3 regions of the Kitasatospora sp. NPDC058184 genome follow, and region 2 is predicted to be linked to each of the others. Evidence: riboswitches for the same ligand, from Rfam matches in the RefSeq annotation. Region 2 holds a riboswitch; each other region holds the start of a gene.
What was found. Region 2 has a riboswitch for cobalamin ahead of ACFVXH_RS18225 (ABC transporter substrate-binding protein). Riboswitches for the same ligand answer to the same signal wherever they lie in the genome.
Positions count from the first base shown of each region.

Region 1: it holds a riboswitch for cobalamin, as region 2 does, so the genes downstream of both, ACFVXH_RS09725 (ribonucleoside-diphosphate reductase subunit alpha) here and ACFVXH_RS18225 (ABC transporter substrate-binding protein) in region 2, are expected to answer to the same signal.
Region 3: it holds a riboswitch for cobalamin, as region 2 does, so the genes downstream of both, ACFVXH_RS09870 (iron ABC transporter permease) here and ACFVXH_RS18225 (ABC transporter substrate-binding protein) in region 2, are expected to answer to the same signal.

Region 1 is NZ_JBHVVE010000004.1:246,005-250,207, reverse strand. It holds gene ACFVXH_RS09730 (glycosyltransferase family 39 protein) at 1-1,473, shown strand, start outside; cobalamin riboswitch at 1,546-1,680, shown strand; gene ACFVXH_RS09725 (ribonucleoside-diphosphate reductase subunit alpha) at 1,873-4,203, shown strand, end outside.
Region 2 is NZ_JBHVVE010000008.1:286,618-290,820, forward strand. It holds gene ACFVXH_RS18215 (ABC transporter ATP-binding protein) at 1-408, opposite strand, end outside; gene ACFVXH_RS18220 (FecCD family ABC transporter permease) at 405-1,484, opposite strand; gene ACFVXH_RS18225 (ABC transporter substrate-binding protein) at 1,481-2,494, opposite strand; cobalamin riboswitch at 2,580-2,786, opposite strand; gene ACFVXH_RS18230 (shikimate dehydrogenase family protein) at 2,899-3,792, opposite strand; gene ACFVXH_RS18235 (3-dehydroquinate synthase) at 3,794-4,203, opposite strand, start outside.
Region 3 is NZ_JBHVVE010000004.1:279,763-283,965, reverse strand. It holds gene ACFVXH_RS09885 (CGNR zinc finger domain-containing protein) at 1-168, shown strand, start outside; gene sodX (nickel-type superoxide dismutase maturation protease) at 176-538, opposite strand; gene sodN (superoxide dismutase, Ni) at 815-1,210, shown strand; cobalamin riboswitch at 1,292-1,417, shown strand; gene ACFVXH_RS09870 (iron ABC transporter permease) at 1,540-2,619, shown strand; gene ACFVXH_RS09865 (ABC transporter ATP-binding protein) at 2,616-3,419, shown strand; gene ACFVXH_RS09860 (ABC transporter substrate-binding protein) at 3,436-4,203, shown strand, end outside.

The DNA.
Region 1 (4,203 bases), on a different contig from region 2:
CGCCGGTGGATCGCCCGCGGCCTGCTGGGCGCCGTCCTCACCGTCCAGGCCGCCCTCTCGCTGCGCCTGCTGGCCGCCGCGCACCCCGACGAGGCCGCCGCCATGGTCGCCGGCCGCCAGCAGCTGGCCCACCTGCTGCACGGCACCCCGGTCACCACCGACCTGGTCGACCGGGTGCACGGCTCGCCCTGGCTCTACCCGCCGCTGGCCGGCGCCGCCGCCGACGCCAACGGCATCTGGGGCACCCGGCTGCTCAGCCTCGGCTTCGCACTGCTCACCACGGTCCTGCTGTACTCGCTGACCCGGCGGCTGTTCAACGAGCGGGTCGCCATCTGCGCCATCGCCGGGTACGCCGTCCTCCAGTCCACCGTCGTGGTCGGCTTCTACGCCGCGCCCGAGTCCCTCGCCGTCCTGCTGGTCGCCCTCTCGGCCTGGACCACGGTGTTCACCGCAGGCCGCCATCCGGCCCTGGCCCTGCTCGCCGCCCCGCCCACGGCGCTGGCCTGCGCCACGGCCTACTCCGCGGCCTTCGCCGTCCCCGCCCTGGTGGCCCTCGCCTTCGCCTGCGCCCGGCCGTACCACCGGGTGGGCCCGGCCGCCCTGCGCTCACTGCTGACGGCCCTCGGCACCCTCGTCCTACTGCTCCCGTACGGCACCCTCGGCAAGGTCGCCGGGTGGTCGCCCTCGCGCGGCAACGCCCCCGGCTCGGCCGGCTCGGTCCTGCTCGGCACGCTCCAGTGGGCCGGCCTGTTCACCGTCCTCGCGGTGGCCGGCACCATCGCCTACGCGCGCCGCGAACAGATGCCCGAGCACGACGCGCCGGAGAAGGAGCCCCTCCCCACCACCCGGGGCCGGCGCGCCCTGCTCGGGGCCGTCCTGACCGCCACCGCCCTGCTGGTCCCCGCCGCCCACCTGTGGACCGGCACCTCCGGCGCGCTGTTCCGCCACCTCGGCTACGGCATGCTGCTGGCCGCCCCGCTCGCCGGGGTCGGCCTGACCCGGCTGGTCGGCGCCCACTTCCGCCACCCCCAGCTCGGCATCCTGGTCTGGGTCGCCCTGCTCGCCCTCGGCCTGGAGCAGTCCGCGCTGCGCTACCAGAACGGCCCCGACTCCGGCCGCCTGCTGGCCGTCCTGCGGGTCCACACGGAGCCCCAGGGCCGCTACCTCACCGAGGTCGACGGACTCGCCGAGTACTACCTCGGCGGCGTCTCCAAGCCCGAGCAGTGGGTCTCCGCGCGCGCCGGCACCGACTACCGCGACGGGGCCGGGGTCGAGCACCACGGCGACGACGGCAGCGTCGCCGCGATCCGGGACGGCTGGTTCACCATGGTCGTCCTCGACAGCACCGCGCCGAGGGCCACCGACCGGGCCCTGGGCGAGGCCCTGGGCGCCGCCGGACACTACCGGCTGGTCGCCCAATTCACCTCGCCGACCGGCGATTCGAGCACGTACAAGGTCTATCTGAAGCACTGACCGGCCGCCCGGCCCACGCACATCCGCGACACGACAGGCACAACATATGGTGCCGCCGCAGTCCGGCGGCACAACATGTATGCTCGCTTCTGCTGTCGATGCAGGGGAACCCGGTGCGAATCCGGGACTGCCCCGCAGCGGTGAGCGGGCGGCTCCAGCAGCCGCACCCCGCGAGTCCGAGTACCTGCCGACGGCGTGCGCCACGGCCCTCCCGCAGAGGCCGCGCCGGCACCAGCAGTACCCCTCCGGGCCTCGCGGGCGGGCCGGGGAGTCACCTCGCGCGACGCTTTTTTGCGTTCGCGCCGTGCTCCCCTGCCCAGATCGGCCCGGTGGCCCCCCGAGCACCGCCGCCGATCGCCGCCAGGAGAGAGCGCCTTGACCACCGCTGCCTCAGCCACCCTGCCCGCCCAGGGCTCCGGTACCGCCTTCACCGACCCGACGGTCTCCGACCCCGGGGGCGCGCTGCTGCGGCTGCTCACCGACCGCAGCACCGACCTCACCGAGGTCGACCCCGGCCATGTCGCCGCCGCCGCGCTGCGCGGCCGCCACGCCGGCTCGGACTTCGCCGAGCTGCGCGGGCTGGCCGTGGACGCCGCCGCGTCGATGATCGCCGAGGACCCCCAGTACTCGAAGCTGGCCGCCCGCCTGCTCGCGCTGGAGATCGTCGACGAGGCGAACAGCCAGGGCTCGGTGTCCTTCTCCGCCTCGATCGCCGTCGGCCACACCGAGGGCCTGATCGGCGACACCACCGCGGACTTCGTCGCCAAGCACGCCGCCGCCCTGGACGCGCTGATCGACACCGCCGGCGACGACCGCTTCGAGTACTTCGGCCTGCGCACCGTGCAGTCCCGCTACCTGCTGCGCCACCCGATCACCCGCAAGGTGATCGAGACCCCGCAGCACTTCCTGCTCCGCGTCGCCTGCGGCCTGGCGGTCGGCGACTCCGAGCAGTCGGTGCGCGAGGTGGCCGAGCTGTACGGCCTGATGAGCCGCCTGGAGTACCTGACCTCCTCGCCGACGCTCTTCAACTCCGGCACCCGGCACCCGCAGATGTCGAGCTGCTACCTGCTCGACTCGCCGCTGGACAACCTGGACTCGATCTACAACCGCTACGCGCAGATCGCCCGCCTGTCCAAGCACGCCGGCGGCATCGGCCTGTCCTACTCGCGCATCCGCTCGCGCGGCAGCCTGATCCGCGGCACCAACGGCAAGTCCAACGGCATCGTGCCGTTCCTGCGCACCCTCGACTCCTCGGTCGCCGCCGTCAACCAGGGCGGCCGCCGCAAGGGCGCGGCCTGCGTCTACCTGGAGACCTGGCACGCCGACATCGAGGAGTTCCTGGAGCTCCGCGACAACACCGGCGAAGAGGCCCGCCGCACCCACAACCTCAACCTGGCGCACTGGATCCCGGACGAGTTCATGCGCCGGGTCAACGCCAACCAGGACTGGTCGCTGTTCTCCCCGGCCGACGTGCCGGAGCTGGTCGACCTGTGGGGCGCCGACTTCGACGAGGCCTACCGCAAGGCCGAGCTGGCCGGCAAGGCCGTCCGCACCATCCCGGCGCAGACCCTGTACGCCCGCATGATGCGCACCCTGGCGCAGACCGGCAACGGCTGGATGACCTTCAAGGACGCCTCCAACCGCGCCGCCAACCAGACCGCCCTGCCGGGCCGCACCGTGCACTCCTCCAACCTGTGCACGGAGATCCTGGAGGTCACGGACGACTCCGAGACCGCCGTCTGCAACCTCGGCTCGGTCAACCTCGGCGCCCACGTGGCCCCCGGTGCCACGGTCGACGACCTGCTCGGCGCCATGGACTGGGAGCGCCTCGACGCCACCGTCCGCACGGCCGTGACGTTCCTCGACCGCGTGGTGGACATCAACTTCTACCCGACCACCGAGGCCGGCACCTCCAACTCCCGCTGGCGGCCGGTCGGCCTCGGCGTGATGGGCCTCCAGGACGTCTTCTTCAAGCTGCGGATCGACTTCGACTCCGCCGAGGCCGCCCGCCTGTCCACGCTGATCGCCGAGCGCATCATGCTCACCGCGTACGAGCGCTCCGCCGACCTGGCCGAGCAGCTCGGCCGCCACGAGGCGTACGGCGAGACCCGCGCCGCCCGCGGCGAGCTGCACATCGACCACTTCCCGACGGCCGCCCCGCAGTGGGCCGACCGCTGGACGGCGCTGCGCGCCCGGATCGCCGAGACCGGCCTGCGAAACTCGCTGCTGCTGGCCATCGCGCCGACCGCGACCATCGCGTCCATCGCCGGCGTGTACGAGTGCATCGAGCCGCAGGTGTCCAACCTGTTCAAGCGCGAGACGCTGTCCGGCGAGTTCCTCCAGGTCAACCCGTACCTGGTGCGCGAGCTCAAGGAGCTCGGCGTCTGGGACCAGCAGACCCGCGACGCCCTGCGCGACGCCAACGGCTCCGTCCAGGACCTGAACTGGCTGCCCGCCGGGGTCCGTTCGCTGTACCGGACGGCCTGGGAGCTGCCGCAGCGCGCGCTGATCGACCTGGCCGCGGCCCGCATGCCGTACCTGGACCAGAGCCAGTCCCTGAACCTGTTCATGGCGGCGCCGACCATCGGCAAGCTCAGCTCGATGTACGCCTACGCGTGGAAGGTCGGTCTGAAGACCACCTACTACCTGCGTTCGCGCCCGGCCACCCGCATCGCCCAGGCCGCGTCCGGCACCGCCCGTGCCGCCGCGCCGGCGCCGGTGCCCGTGAAC
Region 2 (4,203 bases):
GGCCGCGGCGACGGCGTCGGCGACCACGGACCGCTCGTGGGCGTCGGCGGCGGAGTCCGTCGGCACGGGCCAGCGGCCGCGGTGCGGCGTGCGGCCGAGCTCGATGACCTGACGAACCGTCAGCGACAGCCGGGTGTCCGCCTGCTGTTCCATGAAGGCCACCCGTCGTGCCCGCCGGCGGGCCGTGAGGGCGTGGAGGTCCTCGCCGTCCAGGAGGACCCGGCCCGCGCTCGGCCGGGTCAGTCCGGCGACCGCGCGCAGCAGGGTGGTCTTCCCGGCGCCGTTGGGCCCGAGCAGGCCCGTGATCCGGCCGGGGCGGAAGGCGATCGAGACCGCGTCCAGCAGGGTGGCTCCGCCGATGCGGACACCGAGTCCCTCCGCGCGCAGCCCGACAGGCGTCGTCGTCACTGCGCCCTCCCGTCGGCCCGCCCCTGGCGCCACAGCAGCCAGGCGAAGAACGGCGCTCCGAGCCCGGCCGTGACGACGCCGACGGGGATCTCCCGGTCGGGGAGGACCGAGCGCGCCACGACGTCGCTGCCCACCAGGAGGGACGCGCCGACCAGCGCCGACACGGGCAGCAGGAGGGCGTGGCGCGGGCCGCAGACGAGACGGACCACGTGCGGGACGACTAGGCCGAGGAACCCGATGACGCCGGTGTTGGCGACCAGGCACGCGGTCACCAGCGCGGCGGTGGCGACGAGGACCCAGCGGGTGCGCTCGACGTGGACGCCGAGGGAGCGGGCGGCGGTCTCGCCGAAGGCGAAGGCGTCCAGGTCGCGGGCCGAGGAGGCCAGGACCGTGACACCGACCAGCGCGACCGCCAGCAGGAAGACGGCGGTGGGCCACCGCACGCCGGCGACCGAACCCAGCGTCCACTCCATGACCCCGCGCGCCGCGTCGCGGTCCCCGAGGACCATCACGACGAACGAGGTGTAGGCCCCGCACATCTGGCCCACCGCGATGCCGGCGAGCACGGTCCGGGTGGTGGGCAGCGACCGGGTTCGGGCGCCGGCCAGGGCCAGGACGACGATGGCGGCGAGCAGGGCGCCGGCGAAGGCCGCCGTCGCCACCGTGCCGGTGCCCACGGCGCCGGACACGCCGACGCCGAGGACGATCACGGTGACCGCGCCGGCGGCGGCTCCGTCCGAGATCCCGAGTAGGAAGGGATCGGCCAGGTCGTTCCCGGTCAGCGTCTGCAGCACCGCGCCGCAGACCGCGAGGCCGGCGCCGGTGGCGGCCGCTCCCAGCACCCGGGGCAGCCGCAGCTGCCAGACGATCTGGTCGTCCAGCAGCGTCACGTGCGGGTCGCCCAGCCGGAGACGGCGCGCCACGACCTCGATCACCGTCCCGACCGACTCGTGCTGCGAGCCCACGGCCAGGCCGAGGAGCACGGTGCTCAGGAGCAGGGCCGCGGCGACGGCCAGGGCCGCCGTCGCGCGGCCCGGACCAGCGGGCCGCACGACGGGGTGGGGCGCGGCGGTCATGAAGCCGGGTGCAGTCGGCCCAGCCCGTCGGACACCCGGGCGGCACCGTCGGCGAGCAGCACGCCGGGCGTCGACTCGGAGAACGGCACCGTCACGAAGGCCTTGCGCTGTACGGCGGTGAGCTTGCTCAGGACCGGGTCGTTCTCCAGGTAGTCGATCTTGGACTGGGCGGTGTCCCAGTCGGCGTCCGCGACCACGATGGCGTCCGGGTCCGCCGCGACGACCTTCTCCCAGCTCACGTTCTGCCAACTGCCGGGCAGGTCCCCGAAGACGTTGCGGGCGCCCACGGCGTCGAGCACGAGTTGGGGCCCGCCCTGGCCGGCGCCGACGAACGGCGTCTTGGTGTCCGAGTCGAACCACAGGACCTTCAGGCCCTTGCCCGCGGCCGTCGCCGTGAACTGCGCCAGCTGCTGCTCCTGCTGCCGCTGGATCGCGGCGGCCCGCTCCGGGACGCCGAAGACCTTGGCGACGTCGTTCAGCTCGCCCCACGCCGCCTGCCAGGTCGTCGGCGGCACCTGGCTCTTGTCCGAGCAGCCGAACGGGGACAGGTACGACGGGACGCCCTGGCCGCGCAGCTCCTCCCGGGTGCCCGCGACCTTGTCGGTGAACGCGCTGGAGTAGGAGGCGTACAGGAAGTCGGGACGGGCCGCGAGGAGGTTCTCCTTCGTCGGGTACTTCTTGGAGAGCACCGGGACGGAGTCGTAGGCGGCCTTCCACTTCTCCGGGACGGAGTCGTCGAGGTAGGCGGTACCGGCCATGCGGGACTGCAGCCCGAGGGCCAGGGCCACCTCGGTGGCACCCTGGTTGAGCGTCACCAGCCGCTCGGGCGGCGCGCCGACCGTCACGGTGGTCCCGCAGTTGTCCACGCTGACCGGCGCGGCACTCCCGGTCGCCCCGCCGGACGCGACGGGCGCGGGGGCGCCCGCGCAACCTCCGAGCACGCCGACGAACAGCAGGGCCGCGACGGCCCGGCCGACGCGTGTCGGACCTGTGGGACGTACGGGACGCATGGAGCGCGCGGAGCGCGTGGAACGTATGGATCGGACCGGATGCGGGTACGGCTGACCGCTGGGCACGTGTTCTCCAAAACCCTCGTGGAACATGTCGCGCCGTGGCCGGTCTCCTGGCTTCCGCATCAACACGCCGCGACCGACCTTCCCGAGCGGCTCTCCCAGCCCGCCCAGTGGCCCTGACCGCTGGCGAAAGCCGGTCAGCGAGGGCCGCGGAACTCCGCGGCAACAGTGGCGAGGGCCGCACCGGACTCAGACCGGTTTCCCGAACACCACGGCGATGGCACGGTATCAGGCGTGGTCAGGTCGGTGGCGACCGGCCGGTGGGATGATCGTTTGGATCGTTCCCGGGGACGGGGGAGGGAGCGGCCACGGGGGTCGGCCGGCTCCGGAGGGACGGGGGATCACCCCGGAAGGCGGAAGAAGGAGCGGTAGAGCGGCAGCTGCTCGGCGAGCATGTGGATGCCGGGGTGGGTGGCGAGGCCGAGGGCGGCGGCGGTGCGCAGCAGCGGGGTCTCGGCGGGCGTCATGATGATGTCGGCGACCAGCGCGCCGGGCGCCAGCGGTGCCGGGTCGAAGGGGAGCGGGTCGGCCGGGTCCAGGCCCAGCGGGGTGGCGTTGACCGCGAGGTCGACGTCGGCGGGCGGGCGCGGGGCGGCGGCCACGCGGCCGGGCCAGCGGGTGCCGAGCCGCTCCAGCAGGGCGTCCACCCGGCCCCGGTCGGGATCGGTCACGGTGAGTGCGGCGGCCCCTTCGGCGAGCAGGGCGGCGGCGATGGCGAGCCCCGCGCCTCCGGCGCCGGCCAGTGCCACCCGCAGCCCGGCCGGGTGGTACCCGGCGGCGGCCAGGCCCCGGACGAACCCGGCGCCGTCGAAGTTGTCGCCGTACCAGCGGCCGTCCGGCTCGCGGCGCAGCGCGTTGGTGCTGCCCAACAGGGCGGCGGCGTCGCTGAGTTCGTCGGCGTGCCCGCACATCGCCAGCTTGTGCGGGACGGTGACCAGCAGCCCGTCCAGGTTGGCGACGGCCTTCAGCCCGCGGACGACCTCGTCCAGCCGGTCCGCCGGGGCGTGCACGGGGACGAGCACGGCGTCCACGCCGCTCGCCGCGAACAGCGGGTTGAGCAGGGCGGGCGCCTTGGCCTGTGCGACCGGGTCGCCGAGCACCGCGAACAGCCGGGTGCGGCCGGAGATCGGCGGACGGGCGGCCGGCGCGTCGGGGGCCGGTGCGTCGGGTGCGTCGGAGGCCGGTGCGTCGGGGGTCGGCAGGTCGGGGGTCGGCAGGTCGGGGTGAAGGGACATCTCAGGCCTCCCCGGCGGCGGCGCGCGGCATGGCGTCCAGCGTGCGGGCGACCAGCGACTCGGGGACGTCGCTGACGAGTTCGGCGCCGCGCGGGCCGTCCAGGACGAAGGAGAGCCCGTCGACGGCCTTCTTGTCCAGCCGCATGAGGGCGATCAGCGCCCCGGTGCCGACCTCGGGCGGCAGCGCGGTCGGCAGCCCGTAGTGGGCGACCACCTCGTGGTGCTCGGCGACCCGCTCGGGGCCGATCCGGCCGAGCGCGCCCGCCAGCCGGCCGGCGAAGACCGTGCCGACGCCGACCGCCTCGCCGTGGCGCAGCCGGAAGTCGGTGGCGCGTTCCAGCGCGTGGCCCAGGGTGTGGCCGTAGTTGAGGATGTGCCGCAGCCCGGTGTCGCGCTCGTCGGCGGCCACCA
Region 3 (4,203 bases), on a different contig from region 2:
GCCGACCGGCTCGGCATCTGCCAGGCCGCGCCCTGCCGCAACGCCTACCTGGACACCTCGACCAACCGCTCCCGCCGCTACTGCTCGGACCGCTGCGCGACCCGCGCCAACGTGGCCGCCTACCGGGCCCGCAAGCGCCTGGAGGCGGAGGCGGCGGCCCGGGCGTAGCGGCCCGCTAGACCTCCTCGACCCAGGCGCCGAGCCGGCGGGCCAGGCCCGGCACCCGGGCCAGCCGCGGGGTGAGCAGCAGCCGCTCCAGCCGGCGCCCCGGCGCCAGCCAGACCGGGCTCGGGCGCAGCCGCAGCAGCACCCGGCCGAGCACCAGCTCGTCCGGGACGGCGCCGTAGCTGCGGCTGTCGCTGTCCACCGGGCGGTTGTCGGAGAGCAGCCACCAGCCCGTGGCCCGGCGCTCGGCGGCCCGCTTCACCACCAGCAGGTCCTGCTGGAAGGGGTGCCGGAAGACCACCACCGCGCCGGGCCGGATCGGCGCGCCGTAGCGGACCAGCAGCCGGTCGCCCTCGCGCAGGGTCGGGACCATCGACGGCCCCGCCACGTCGACCAGCCCGAACGGCAGCGCGCCGCCCGGGCCGCGCTCCCCCGCCCCGGCGCCCTCCGCTCGCGTGCTCCGCGCCACGACTCCTCCTCCCGCCCCCGCTCGCGCCCCCAGTCTGCCGTACGGACCGCCGTCCGTCCGATGTCCGGATTGCGCCGGTTCCCGGTCCGTCTTTCGCCCTAGGCCCACCGCCCGATCGCGAAACCGGGAGGGCGGAAGGGTAATCTCGGGCGCGGGAAGACGATCTAAGGAAGGACTCCCATGTTCTCTCGTCTGTTTGCACCGCGCGCCACCGTCCACGCCCACTGCGACCTGCCCTGCGGCGTCTACGACCCCGCGCAGGCCAAGCTGGAGGCCGAGTCGGTCAAGGCCACCCAGGAGAAGTACCAGGCCAACGAGGACCCGCACTTCCGCGCCCGCGCCGTCATCATCAAGGAGCAGCGCGCCGAGGCCGTCAAGCACCACATCTCGGTGCTGTGGAGCGACTACTTCAAGGCCCCGCACTTCGAGAAGTACCCGCAGCTGCACCAGCTGATCAACGACACCCTGAAGGCCGCCTCGGCCGCCAAGGCGTCCACGGACCCGGCCACCGGCCAGGCCCTGCTCGACCTGATCGCCCAGGTCGACAAAATCTTCTGGGAGACCAAGCAGGCCTGAGCCTGACGCGTCGCCACCCGACCGCCCCCGTCCGCACCGCCGGACGGGGGCGGTCGTGCGTTCACGTCCGACCCGGCTCGGTAAGGGTTGCCTGCCCTGAGTGGCTGTTATGCTGCCAGGGCGTCCGAGGGGGAAGTCCGGTGCGAATCCGGCGCTGACCCGCAACGGTGAGCACGGCCCGTACCCGCCCGTACGGCCGCGCCAGCCCGATCGCCCTCGGCCGCCGACCTCCCGACAACTCGCCGCGGACTGCGAGGGGAACGGCGCCCCGGCACGCCCCCGGCCCGCGCCCGCCCCGGCGCGCTCCCGGCCCGAGGCAAGGCGCACCCGTGAACCGCGCACCCGTCAACCGTGCAGTCGGCCCGCCCGCTCGCCGAATACCCGTCGTCCCGCTCGCCGCCGGACTCGCCGCCGCCCTGCTGCTCTCCCTGGTCTGCGGGGTCGCCCTCGGCTCCTCCGGGCTCGGCCTGCCCCGGGTGCTGCGGCTCCTGGGCGCCGGGCTGACGGGCGGCCGGCTGGACGCGGACGAGGCGGCCGCGTACGCGATCGTCTGGGAGATCCGGCTGCCGCGCACCGTGCTGGCCGCCGTGGTCGGCGCCGGGCTGGCCGCCTGCGGGGTCGCCGTCCAGGCCCTGGTGCGCAACGCGCTGGCGGACCCCTTCGTGCTCGGCATCTCCTCCGGCGCGGCCGTCGGCGCCAACGCCGTGATGCTGTTCGGCGCCTTCGCCTCGCTCGGGGTGTGGGCGATCTCCGCCTCCGCCTTCGGCTCCGCGCTGGCCGCCATGACCCTGGTCTACGTCGCGGCCCGCACCGCGTACGGGCTCACCCCGCTGCGGCTGGTGCTCACCGGCACCGCGCTGTCCTACGGCTTCTCCGCCGCCACCACCCTGATGGTCTTCGCCGCCGACCGCGGCGAGGCCGCCCGGGACGTCATGATGTGGCTGCTCGGCAGCCTCGGCGGCGCCACCTGGGGCAAGGTGCCGATCGCCGCCGTCACCGTGCTGGCCGGGCTCGCCTACCTGGCCTGCACCGCCGGGCGGCTGGACGCGCTCGCGATGGGCGACGAGACCTCCGCCTCGCTCGGCGTGGACCCGGACCGGCTGCGCCGCGAGCTGTTCGTGGTGACCGCCGCCGTCACCGGCACCGTGGTCGCGGTCAGCGGAGCGATCGGCTTCGTCGGGCTGCTGATGCCGCACCTGGCGCGGATGCTGGTCGGCGCCGGGCACCGCCGGGTGCTGGTGGTCGCGCCGCTCGCCGGGGCGCTGCTGCTGGTCTGGGTGGACATCGCCTCGCGCACCCTGCTGGCGCCCGCCGAACTGCCCGTCGGGGTGTTCACCGCGGTGCTCGGCGTGCCCGCCTTCCTGGTGATGATGCGCCGCCGCGGCCAGGCCTTCGGAGGTGCCCGGTGACCGCGACGACCGACCCGACCCCGGTGCACGCCCAGGACCTCGCCGTCGACGGCGTCTCGGTGGAGCTGGCCGGCACCCGGCTGGTCCACGAGGTGAGCCTGGCGGCCGCCGCCGGACAGGTGGTCGGCCTGATCGGCCCCAACGGCAGCGGCAAGTCGACCCTGCTGCGCTGCGTCTACCGGGTGCTGAAGCCGGCCGGCGGCGTGGTCCGGCTGGCCGGCGACGACCTGCACGCCCTCACCGCCCGCGAGAGCGCCCGCCGGGTGGCCGCGCTGACCCAGGAGCACTCCGCCGAGTTCGACTTCACCGTCGCCGAGGTGGTCGCCATGGGCCGGCTGCCGCACCGCCGCGGCTTCGGCGCCCAAGTCGACGGGGACGAGCGGCGCTGCGCCGAGGCGCTGCGCAAGGTCCGGGCCGGGCACCTCGCCGAGCGGGGCTTCCTGAGCCTGTCCGGGGGCGAGAAGCAGCGGGTGCTGTTCGCCCGCGCGCTGGTCCAGGAACCGCGCCTGCTGGTGCTCGACGAACCCACCAACCACCTCGACATCGCGCACCAGTTGGAGGTGCTGGCGCTCGCCCGCGAGGCCGGTCCGACGGTGCTCACCGCGCTGCACGACCTCAACCTGGCGGCGGGCCACTGCGACCTGCTGTACGTCCTGCGGGACGGCCGGATCGTCGCCTCCGGGCCGCCCGACGAGGTGCTCCGACCCGCCCTGCTGGCCGAGGTGTTCGGCGTCCGGGGCACCCCGGTGCGCCACCCGGAGACCGGCGCCCTCCAGCTGCTCTTCGACCGCCTCCCCTGACCCCCAAGGAACTCCCGTGCGCACCAAGGCCGTTGCCGCCACCGCCCTGCTCGCCCTCGGACTCGTCGGCTGCGGCGCCGAGATCGCCCCGAAGGAGGCCGCCACCGCCTCCGCCCACTACCCCGTGACGGTGGACAACTGCGGGGAGAAGCTCACCTTCGCGCAGAAGCCCGCCCGGGTGGTGACCAACGACGTCAACATCACCGAACTGATGCTCTCGCTCGGCCTCGCCGACCGGATGGCCGGCTACGTGATGCCCGACGACAAGGGGAAGATCGACCAGGTCGCCTGGAAGGACGGCTACCAGCAGACCACCTGGCTCTCCAAGAAGATCCTCACCAAGGAGATCGCGCTGGACGCCAAGGCCGACCTGGTCTTCGCCGGCTGGCACTACGGCTTCGACGAGGGCAGCGGCGTCACCCCGCAGGCCTTCAAGGCGCTCGGCGTCGACTCGTACGTGCTCAGCGAGTCCTGCCGCAGCGGCAAGGGCACCGAGCGCGGCGTGATGGACCCGCTGGAGGCGCTCTACACCGACCTGGCCAACCTCGGCGAGATCTTCGACGTCAAGGACCGCTCCGACCAGCTGATCGCGGACTTCAAGGCGCGGATCGCCGCCGTCCCGCAGCCCGAGCGCCGCCCCTCCGTCTTCCTGTACGACAGCGGGCAGGACAAGCCGTACACCGCCGGGAAGTTCGCCGCCGCCAACGAGATCATCGCCAAGGCCGGCGGGACCAACATCATGGGCGACCTCGCCGACAGCTGGGTCACGGCCGGCTGGGAGAGC